DNA from 2 places in the Agrobacterium sp. 22094 genome. Region 1 is predicted to be linked to the other one. Evidence: predicted binding sites of a transcription regulator. Region 1 holds the regulator's gene; the other holds the start of a gene.
The links. Region 1 encodes PhoB, which activates phosphate uptake and scavenging genes when phosphate is short. Its sites were predicted from a motif close to TGTCATNNANCTGTCAT; they were not measured.
Positions count from the first base shown of each region.

Region 2: a site for PhoB is predicted at 2,608-2,624, ahead of ACTJK5_RS05995 (LTA synthase family protein). Genes of this name have one in related genera too.

Region 1 is NZ_JBQEPX010000001.1:2,263,998-2,269,777, forward strand. Features, by position in the region: gene ACTJK5_RS11065 (aspartate aminotransferase family protein) at 1-346, opposite strand, end outside; gene ACTJK5_RS11070 (GcrA family cell cycle regulator) at 799-1,335, shown strand; gene ACTJK5_RS11075 (hypothetical protein) at 1,455-1,922, shown strand; gene phoB (phosphate regulon transcriptional regulator PhoB) at 2,006-2,689, opposite strand; gene phoU (phosphate signaling complex protein PhoU) at 2,712-3,428, opposite strand; gene pstB (phosphate ABC transporter ATP-binding protein PstB) at 3,520-4,335, opposite strand; gene pstA (phosphate ABC transporter permease PstA) at 4,407-5,729, opposite strand; gene pstC (phosphate ABC transporter permease subunit PstC) at 5,726-5,780, opposite strand, start outside.
Region 2 is NZ_JBQEPX010000001.1:1,253,403-1,259,182, reverse strand. Features, by position in the region: gene ACTJK5_RS06000 (DUF1003 domain-containing protein) at 5-550, opposite strand; gene ACTJK5_RS05995 (LTA synthase family protein) at 633-2,528, opposite strand; gene ACTJK5_RS05990 (NAD+ synthase) at 2,812-4,491, shown strand; gene ACTJK5_RS05985 (TolB family protein) at 4,530-5,360, shown strand; cobalamin riboswitch at 5,394-5,572, shown strand; gene bluB (5,6-dimethylbenzimidazole synthase) at 5,664-5,780, shown strand, end outside.

The sequences.
Region 1 (5,780 bases):
AACGGCGTGCCGTCTTGATGGCGCATTCCAGCGCTTCCGCACCGGAGTTTGTGAAGAACACCTTGTCGGCGAATGTTGCATCCGTCAGCCGCTTTGCCAGCACTTCCTGGCCTGCAACCTCATAGAGGTTGGACAGGTGCCAGACCTTCTCGACCTGTGCCTTGAGGGATTCAACCATATGGGGATGGCTATGGCCGACCGAGGTCACCGCAACGCCTGCACCGAAATCGAGATATCGCTCGCCGCTTTCCGTGATCAGCCAAACGCCCTCGCCTCGTTCGAAGCGCAGGGGGGCTTTGGAAAACGTATCGAACAACGGCCCGGATTTGGGGGCAGTTTCGGCCATGGCGACATCACTCCTTACGTCAAGTCGGGACAGACGACTGTCAATAGGGCTCGCGGGTTATCCCTGCCCTGAAAATCAAAAATGCCGCCTCGCGGCGGCCTGCATGCTGTCTTCATTGCGAGAGCACTATTGTCACTTCCCCGCCTAATGTCAACAAATCTCGGCACTTCCGGGCATTTACAAGCCTTGGTAGGTGCTTGCCGCGCAGGCCCGAGGTGTTGCCTTTCTGACTCACAGGGGAAGCAAGTTGGGGAAAACCGGAAAATCGATTCCAGATGATTCCTGCGACTCTTGTCACGGAGTCAACCGACGATTAGGTTAACCGTCAATTACTAGACTGCAATGCGGCGGAACTAGTCACCTACAATCTGGCGAATGGCCTGCGCGTGGTTCACTCCATGGCATAGTAGGTGGATTCTGCCCGAAAACAACGCGACGAGCGGAGAAGCGGCATGAACTGGACGGACGAACGAGTAGAAAAGCTCAAGAGATTATGGTCCGAAGGGCTTAGCGCAAGCCAGATCGCAGCACAACTAGGCGGTGTGAGCCGCAATGCCGTCATCGGCAAGGTTCACCGCCTCAACCTGCCAGGTCGCGCCAAGGCCGGCGGCACGGTCGCCACGTCGCGTCCTGCGCCCAAGCGTCCCGCAGCAGCGCCGCGTCCGGCAAGCTATGCGGCTCCGGCCCGCGCTGCGACCAGCCGTCCAGCACCGGCCCGTAGCTCTGGTGCCCTCGCTTTCAAGGAAGACATGGACATCGACACCGTCGAGCCCATGGAATATGTTCGTTCTTCCAACAATGTCGTTATCCCGATCTCGCGTCGCCTGACGCTGACGGAACTGACCGAGCGTACCTGCAAATGGCCGGTCGGCGACCCGCTCAAGGACGACTTCCATTTCTGCGGCTGCGAGGCGTCTGAAGCCTCGCCCTACTGCAAGTTCCACGCGAAGATGGCCTACCAGCCGGTCAGCGAACGCCGCAAGGCGTAAGGTCTGTCTCAGAACCAATTCAGAAAGCGGGCTTCGGTCCGCTTTTTTATTGGGCAGTCTCCAGCTTTGCCAAATAATCCAAGCTTGCCTGCAGCAATAATCGCGCCCAGACTATCATCATGGACGCGATCGACACACTGCACGACTATATCTCGGCGCTATGGGCCAGGGCCGTCGACACGCCCTTCCCGCCAATCCCGCGCAGCACCCGTGGCGACGGAACCGTTTACGTCGAATGGCGACGCGGCAGCTACTGGCTGATCTGCGAGGAGCGCGGAGAGGAATATTGGCGTCGGGAAGCCACGGACATGGACGATGCCGCCTTCCAGTTGATGTCGATCGTGACGGGAGAAGTGGTGCGCGATCGCGAGCTTGCGGTTCGGGAAAAAGCGCGCCGCCAGTCGACCGGCCCGGACGACTATTCGCGCTGGAACTGGATGTACCAGGAGATCGAACTGATGAGCGCGATCAAGGAGAGTTATGGTGCTCGAACCCGAGCCAATTATGCCGAGGTGCTGACGCGCAGCCCGTTGTCGAGGGACGAGATAGACGCCGCGCGATATCCCATTCCGTCAACATTGATTTGACGCCGGGAAGCCACGGGCTGTCCGCTCTGACGCCGCAAGAATAGGAGCGCTTGTACCTTCAAGCAAAGCGCTCCCGAAGCCGATCAGGCTTCCATGGAATAGCCGGCACCGCGAACGGTGCGGATGACATCCTGCATGCTGGAGAAATTCAGCGCCTTACGCAGACGACCGACATGGACGTCCACCGTGCGCTCATCCACATAGATATCGTGACCCCAGACACCATCGAGAAGCTGGGAACGGGAAAACACACGACCAGGCGAGGTCATGAGGAATTCCAGCAGACGGAATTCGGTCGGCCCGAGACGGACTTCGCGGCTCTTGCGATGGACGCGATGCGTCTCACGGTCAAGTTCGATATCGCCGCATTTCAGCACCGAGGACAGGACCTCCGGCTTGGCGCGGCGCAGCATCGCCTTGACGCGTGCCATCAGTTCCGGCGTGGAGAAGGGCTTCACGACATAGTCGTCCGCGCCCGTCGCCAGGCCCCGAACCCGTTCGCTTTCCTCGCCGCGCGCCGTCAGCATGATGATCGGCAGACGCTCGGTTTCCGGACGCATGCGCAGGCGACGGCAAAGCTCGATGCCGGAGACGCCCGGCAGCATCCAGTCGAGGATCAAAAGATCCGGCGTGCGCTCCTGAAGGCGGATTTCCGCCTCGTCGCCACGCGGAATGGTGTCCACGTCATAGCCTTCGGATTCGAGATTGTAACGGAGGAGGACGCTCAGCGCCTCCTCGTCTTCGACAACGGCGATTTTTGGCACCATGGCTCCAGATCCTATCTGTCGCTTACTCGGTCACAGCGCCGAGCGTGTTGGAACTATCGTCCTTCGGACGCTCACCTTCCGGCTGGCTGCCAGTGGTCATGTAGTAGATGGTCTCGGCGATGTTGGTGGCGTGGTCGCCGACACGCTCGATGTTCTTGGCACAGAACAGAAGATGCGTGCAGGTGGTGATGTTGCGCGGATCTTCCATCATGTAGGTCAAAAGCTCGCGGAAGAGCGAGGTGTACATGGCGTCGATTTCCTCGTCGCGCTCGCGGATGGCCTGGGCCTTTTCCGCCGATCGCGTGGAGTAGACGTCCAGCACTTCCTTCAACTGCACAAGCGCCAGTTCCGACAGATGCTCAAGGCCACGTGCCAGTTTGCGCGGAACGCCGGTGCCGGCAACAGCGATGACGCGCTTAGCGGTGTTCTTGCCCAGATCGCCGACGCGCTCCAGGTCTGCGGCAATGCGCAACGAACCAATGATTTCGCGAAGGTCTGCTGCCATCGGCTGGCGCTTGGCAATGGTGACGATCGCCTTGTCGCCGATTTCGCGCTCGGCGTGATCGAGGATCGTATCGTCCGAGATAACCTTTTGCGCCAAGGCTGCATCGGAATTGACGAGCGCACGCACGGCATCGGCGCACATCTGCTCGGCCAGGCCGCCCATTTCGGCGATCCGGCGGCTGAGGAACTTCAGCTCCTCATCATAGGCGGACATGATGTGGGAATGTGTCGACATGTTCGTAGTCTCCAGTTTCGAAACGCCCTGTCGCAAGCCTTTTTAGTGGCTCGAGCGACAGACGCGGTGGAATGTGCAAGCAGCAACAGGATCAGCCGAAACGACCCATGATATAGTCCTGGGTGCGCTGGTCATCCGGGTTGGTGAACATCTTGTCCGTATCGTTCTCCTCAACCAGGTGGCCGAGGTGGAACATGGCGGTACGCTGCGAAACGCGAGCGGCCTGCTGCATCGAGTGTGTCACGATGACGATGGTGTAGTTGGCACGAAGCTCGTGGATCAACTCTTCCACCTTGGCGGTCGCGATCGGGTCAAGCGCCGAGCATGGCTCATCCATGAGGATGACTTCCGGTGAAACGGCGATGGCACGTGCGATGCACAGGCGCTGCTGCTGGCCGCCGGACAGACCCGTGCCGGATTCTTGCAGGCGGTCCTTCGCTTCGTTCCAAAGACCTGCCTTCTGCAGGGCGGACTCGACGATCTGGTCCATATCCGCCTTGTTGCGGGCAAGACCGTGGATGCGCGGGCCGTAGGCAATGTTTTCGTAGATCGACTTCGGGAATGGGTTCGGCTTCTGGAACACCATGCCGACGCGAGCGCGAAGCTCGACGACATCGATGGCAGAATCGTAGATATCCTCACCATCGAGCGTAATCTCGCCGGTGACGCGGCAGCCATCGATTGTGTCGTTCATGCGGTTCAGCGTGCGCAGAAAGGTGGATTTGCCACAGCCCGAGGGGCCGATGAGAGCCGTCACCGTGTTTTCGCGAACGTTGAGCTTCACATCGTAAAGGGCGCGCTTCTCACCGTAATATACGGAGACGTCCTTGCCGATCATCTTATAGGAAACTTCATTCATTTTCTTGTCCAGCGCCTTTTCAACTGCTGCTTCCGACAACATGTTCATTGTTCCGTTCTCCCTTGCTTCTTATCGCATTTCCGAGCAGAAAACCGGTATCCACATTTCCTGGAGATGCTTTACCAGCGCCGTTCGAAGCGGCGACGCAGCAGGATTGCGCCCACATTCATCACCAGGAGGAACATAAGCAGGATGATGATAGCGCCGGATGTTCTTTCGACAAAGGCGCGTTCGGCTTCGTTCGCCCACATGTAGATCTGAACCGGCAAGGCCGTTGCAGGATCAAGCGGGGTCGTCGGGTAATTTGCCACAAAGGCCACCATGCCGATGAGAAGGAGCGGCGCGGTTTCGCCAAGCGCGTGTGCAAGGCCGATGATGGTGCCGGTCAGGATGCCCGGCATGGCAAGCGGCAGCACGTGGTGGAAGATGGTCTGCATCTTTGAGGCACCGAGACCGAGCGCTGCGGCGCGGATCGAAGGCGGCACGGCTTTCAAGGCAGCGCGTGTGGCGATGATGATGGTCGGCAGCGTCATCAGCGTCAGCACCAGACCACCGACCAGCGAGGCCGAGCGCGGAAGGCCCATGAAGTTGATGAAGACCGAGAGACCCAGCAGACCGTAAACGATGGACGGCACCGCTGCCAGGTTGTTGATGTTGACCTCGATGAGGTCCGTCAGGCGGTTCTTCGGCGCAAACTCTTCCAGGTAGATGGAAGCGGCAACCCCGATCGGCAGCGACAGAACGAGCACGATCAGCATCATGTAGAAGGAGCCGATCAGCGCGACGCCGACACCGGAGGCCTCAGGACGGCTGGATGCGCCATTGAAGAAGATACCGGTGTTGAACTTCTTTTCCAGCGCACCCTTGCCAACCAGTTCGTTCATCCAGCCGACCTGCTGGTCGGAGATTCGGCGGTTCTGCTCCTCGCCCGACATATCGACCTGGCCCTTGAAGGCGCTGTCGACATCGCCGGATGCCAGGAGCGACACGGTGCGCGTCGTGCCGATGACGTTTGGATCGGAGGTGACGATGTCGCGAAGCTGCGTGCGGACACTGTCAGAAATCAGTGCGTTGACGGCGCGCAACGCCGTGCGATCCTCCAGCGAAACGCCGAGCACCTTGGCAAGCGAGTTGCGGGCGACGACAGGGTAGTTGGCCGTCATCAGCTTAGACGGGTTCTGCGCGCGCACATTGTCCGGATCGATGATCTGCTGCGAAAACTCGACCGGGATCGTGATCATCGTCTGCTGAAAGGCCGTGTAGCCTTTGCCGATGACGGACCAGAGAAGCAGGAAGAGAAACAGCAGGCCGAAGGAGATCGCGGCGACACCATAGGCGCGGAAGCGGCGCTCTGCAGCGTAACGGCGCTTGATGCCGATATCGCGACGGACCTTCTTCGTTGCGGCAGGGGCGGAGATGCCCGGAGTAACGACGTCGGTCATTCATACTGCTCCCGGTATTTGCGCACGATGTAGAGCGCGTAGATATTGAGG
Region 2 (5,780 bases), 1.0 Mb from region 1:
TCGATCAGGACGAGGGGCGGTCGCTTTGCTGGGTCTGATGCTGGTGCAGCTTTGCGATTTCTTCTCGCAATGCGGCGAGTTCGGCCAGAACCTTGAGATCGATCTTTTCATGAAGAGAGAGAACTTCAAGCTCGGACTTGAGGTTCACCTCGTAGTCCTTGGCTGCCTCAAAGCGATCGCGTTCCGCCTGCCGGTTCTGGGACATCATGATGATGGGTGCCTGGATGGCGGCCAGCATGGACAGAATGAGGTTGAGGAACACGAAGGGATAGGGGTCGAATGCCCTTGTCGCCAGAACAATTGTATTGATGACGGCCCATACGACCAGAAACACCAGGAAGCTGATGATGAAGCCCCATGAGCCACCGACGCGGGCAATGCTGTCCGCCAGCCTCTCGCCGACTGTGGATCCCTTCGAAAACTCAGCATTCGTGTCAGTGGAAATCAGTCGCTTCTGATGCGCCACCTCCAGAATCCGCTTTTCGACCTCACCGATCTGTCTGGAGGATCGCTTGAAGTGGGACAGGACGTAATCTGGAATGGCAGACATGATTCATCTCCGGCAATGCGTTGGCTGGAGATAAGCCCAAGGTGCAGGCAAGTTCAAACGAAATCGCGGGTTCTAAGGCGTGTTAACTGGATGGTGTGGTTTCATGGATCCAGTTGAAGCCGGGGAAGAATCGCTCTTTACCGAATTGGTCGCCAAACATCATGTCGAACTGCAGTTGCCGATATTCGCTGAGTGCCGACGGTAGAGTCGCAGGCGCAATCGACCAGTCCGGCACTCCCGAACCGTTTCGCTGCATCAGCATGTGGCGATCGATGACGGAGTAGGACGCATGCACCTCGCCCAGCACGCCGGTGTAGAAGGGATCGTCAAAGCCTGCGGTTTTCAAGATGTGATAGGGCAGCAGCGAGGGGCTGATCGTGCCGATCCGGTTCTGCAATCCGGCCTTTGAAGACCAGACCACGAGAGGCGTCTCATGCTCCGTCTTCATCGTGGCAAGCGGCGCGCGGCGTGTCGCCACCATGCCCGGCATATAGCCGCTTTCGACAAAGGCCTGCCCGAGCGGTGGCAGATGATCGCCAAAAAGCACGATGACGGTTTCCCTCTCGCGACCCTTTGCCCAGGCGATGAGCTTTGCAAAGCTGTCGTCGGCTTCCGAAACGCCCTGCGCGTAGGTGGCGAGCGCATCGCGTGCATTGTCGGAAAAGTCACCGCTGACGGAGACGGCTTTCTCAGCATAGCGGTTCGCTTCATAGGGGCCGTGTCCCTGAAGCGTGACGGCAAAGAGAAACTGCGGCTTTTCGGCTGCATCAACCGTTTGGATGATTTCGTTCGTCAGCGCCGCATCCGAGGCGAAGGCCCCACGCTTTTCCATCGGCGGCAAGGTTTCTTCGGAGCGAAATTCCTCAAAGCCAAAATGCTTGTAGACCTCACGACGATTCCAGAACCACTCCTGGAATGGGTGGACGGCGACTGCGGAATATCCCTCCGAGCGAAAGAAGGTCGCAAGTGAAGGAACAGGGCGGCGCACATATTGCTGATAAGGGATGCTGCCATAGGGCAGGAACGCATTGCTGAAGCCGGTCAGCGCTTCGAATTCGACATTTGCCGTCATGCCGCCGAACTCGGGCGAAAACACATGGCCTGACTGCATGGCACGGATGCGCGGCATCGGATCCTTCGAGAACGTGACATTCTCCAGGCGCGTCGGATCCCAAAGCGACTCACTCATGATCATGATGACATCGGGACGCCTGCTGTGGTTGACCGCGAAGGCGGAACTGTCGGACGCAATGTCCGCGATCGTCGCCTCGCCATAGCCATAAGGTGCTGTTACTTTCGCCATCGGAATATTGAAGGCGAAGGCCATGAGGAAGCCGTTGTGGCGATAGTTTTCCTTTTGATCCCACATCATCGGAATGATGCTGAGGCGGTCTCTAATCCAGGAATAGCTGGAATATTCCATCATCGAGCCAAAGCTGACGAAGAGTGGAACGGCAAGCGCTAGCCGCCACATCCTTGCTTTGAACGACATTGCAGGCATGGCATGCCGCGAAAGGCGCCACAGCATCACGATGGCAAAGGCAGCGAGCGAAAGTGCAGCCGCAAGGGCGAGTGCCGTTACCGGCTGAGCCTTCAGCATGGCAGGCAACAGCTGAAGGATCTGGCGACCGAACAGCAGGTCGGAAGGATAGAGTGGATCGGAAAGGTAAAGCTGCTTCTGGCTCGAGATGAAGGCCGGCAGGATCAGAAGCGGGACGGCAACCAGAAGCGACTGATAATGACGCCCGAAGACGGCATCAAGCGCCATGAGGCCGATAATGACTGCGACGACCGTCGTGAGCCCAGGTCGTGCAGGTGACAGCAAAAAGGAGCCGACATCATGCAACGTGCCGCGCGCAATCCATTCCATGCAAACGACGAGCAGGACCGATGCGAGGACCAGATTGGCCAGCGTTTGTGCATCGTTTGCGAGGCGGGCAGGGGACCGTGTCCACGGCTTTGAAAGGACGAGCTTCATCCTTTCGGCAACCGTTGTTCTAGGCACCGATTTCGTCACGTTTCTACTCCGGCAGTCTCGAAAGCAGGTGTGAATCACCTGTCATATAAGCGTCATCTAACTGTCACATGCGCGCAATGAACGCGACATGAACTATGCAAAATTCACAGGTCTGGAGGATAACCATCGCGTGAGCCGTTTATTTCGCGAATGCAGCCGCCAGAACCTTGTTGACGGGACGTTGTTTTGAAACAGTTTATGCGGCGCGTTGCACTGTAAGAGCCGGCACGATAATGAGGAAGGCATGAGCACAGGACAGACCATTCCCCACACGTTCCGGATTGCGGTTGGACAATTCAACCCGACCGTCGGCGATGTCGCAGGCAACCTTGCCAAAGCGCGCGAGGCAAGAGCCGATGCGGCAGCGCAAGGCGCCGACCTGCTTTTGCTGACGGAGCTTTTCATCTCCGGCTACCCACCAGAAGATTTGGTGCTGAAACCGGCCTTTTTGAAATCCTGCCTCAGGGCCGTGGAGGAGTTGGCCGCGGACACTGAGGATGGTGGGCCGGGCGTCATTATCGGCTTCCCGCGCCAAGGCGAGAAGGGCAGGCACAATTCGGTAGCTCTGCTCGACGGCGGTAAGATCGTTGCGCTGCGCGACAAGGTGGACCTGCCAAATTACGGCGAGTTCGACGAAAAGCGCGTCTTCAGCGAAGGCTCTATCTCCGGCCCCTATAATTTCAGGGGCATTCGCATCGGCATTCCGATTTGCGAAGAAATCTGGAACGATTTTGGCGTCTGCGAGACGCTGGCCGAGGCTGGCGCCGAAATCTTGCTGGTGCCAAACGGCTCGCCCTATTATCGCGGCAAGGTCGATGTCCGTCATCAGGTCGCCCTCCGCCAGGTCATTGAAAGTGGTCTGCCTCTGGTCTTCGTCAACCAACTCGGTGGCCAGGATGAGCTTGTGTTCGATGGCGCGAGCTTCGGTTTCAATGCCGACAAGACGCTTGCCTTCCAGATGAGCCAGTTCGAAGCGACGCTGGCGGTGACGGATTGGAAGCGCACGGAGAATGGCTGGCACTGCAGCCATGGTCCGGTTTCCCATATTCCCGAAGGCGAGGAGGCCGATTACCGGGCCTGCATGCTGGGCTTCCGCGACTACGTCAACAAGAATGGCTTCAAGAGCGTCGTCCTCGGCCTATCCGGCGGCATCGATTCGGCCATCTGCGCAGCAATCGCGGTCGATGCGCTGGGCGAGGAGCGGGTGCGCTGCATCATGCTGCCCTACCGCTATACCTCGGACGAATCGCTGAAGGACGCCGCCGATTGCGCCAGGGCGCTCGGCTGCCGCTATGACATCGTTCCGATTGCCGAACCTGTCGATGGCTTCATGACGGCGCTGTCGGATCTGTTCGAAGGAACGGAAGAGGGCATCACCGAGGAAAACCTGCAGAGCCGCGCGCGCGGGACGATCCTGATGGGCGTTTCCAACAAGTTCGGCTCGATGGTGGTAACCACCGGCAACAAGTCGGAAATGTCTGTCGGCTATGCCACGCTCTACGGCGATATGAACGGTGGCTTCAACCCCATTAAGGACCTCTACAAGATGCAGGTCTATGCCATCTCCAAATGGCGCAACGCCCATGTGCCGCCTGGCGCGCTTGGGCCTTCGGGCGAAGTCATCCCCGCCAACATCATTTCCAAGGCCCCATCCGCCGAATTGCGGCCCAACCAGACCGACCAGGATTCGCTTCCGCCCTATCCGGTTCTCGACGATATTCTCGAGTGCCTGGTGGAGCAGGAAATGTCCGTCGACGAAATCGTGGCGCGCGGTCACGACGTCGCAACGGTTCATCGCATCGAGCATCTGCTGTATCTGGCCGAATACAAGCGCCGGCAGTCTGCACCGGGCGTGAAGATCACCAAAAAGAATTTTGGGCGCGATCGCCGCTATCCTATTACCAATCGGTTCCGCGACAGGTAGGTCCGACTGGTCAATGGGCAATCGCAACGGGAGGAACGATGCGAAGTTCAGTCGAGATATTCAATATCCGTACCCGTGAAAATCGGATCGTTTGGCAGACCGAGACGCTGTTCGAAGCGCCGAACTGGTCTCCAGATGGGCAATATCTGCTGCTCAACAGCGATGGCATGCTCTACCGCCTGTCCCTTACCGGAGACATCTCGGTCGATAAGGTAGACACCGGCTTCGCGGTTCAGTGCAACAACGACCACGGCATCTCGCCCGACGGGTCTCTTTATGCCATTTCCGACAAGGTCGAGTTCGGCAAAAGTGCGATCTATCTGCTTCCACCCATCGGCGGCACCCCGAAACTGATGACGCGGAACCTGCCTTCCTACTGGCATGGTTGGGCGCCAGACGGCAAAAGCTTTGCCTATTGCGGGATCAGGGATCAGGTTTTCGATATTTATGCCATGGACATCGAAACCGGCACCGAAACACGCCTGACCCATGGCGAGGGGCGAAATGACGGTCCGGATTATTCGCCCGATGGTCAGTGGATCTACTTCAACTCCAGCCGCACAGGACAGATGCAAATCTGGCGGGTGAGACCGGATGGATCGGGCGTGGAGCGCATTACCGATAGCCCATATGGCGACTGGTTTCCGCACCCCTCTCCCAAGGGAGACAAGGTCGTTTTCATTTCCTATGACGGCGACGTCTTCGACCACCCGCGTGATCTCGATGTTCGTGTGCGACTGATGGACCCGGACGGTGGCAACGTCGAAACGCTCTTCGATCTCTTTGGCGGGCAAGGAACGATGAACTCGCCCAACTGGTCACCGGACGGTGACGAATTCGCCTATGTGCGATATTTTCCGGTTGGGTAGACCTGCAGCGCTTGCCTTCTGATCGGCAATTGCCCATACGCAACGTCGTCAGGTGCCTGCCTTTGGCAGGAGAATCGGGAATGCGGTGCAAGACCGCAACGTGCCCAACGCTGTAAGGCGGATGCCTGTTGCCATAGGCCACTGAGCAATCGGGAAGGCGGCAACGGCAGACGAAGCCAAGTCAGAAGACCGGCCTGACACGATAGACCAGTCCGCGCGGACGGCGGCAGGTTGTGAGGAAGAGCGTTTGTGCCCTGCCTGACAGGCGCGCACGTGGTCTTTCTGCATTGTTGGGGATTGACGATGCGACCTGATGATACCCGGCACAGCCTGATGCCGGCTTTTGAATTTGCCGAGCACGAAAAGGCTGCGGTCTACCGCGCCATCGAAACCCGCCGCGATGTCCGCAACGAGTTTCTC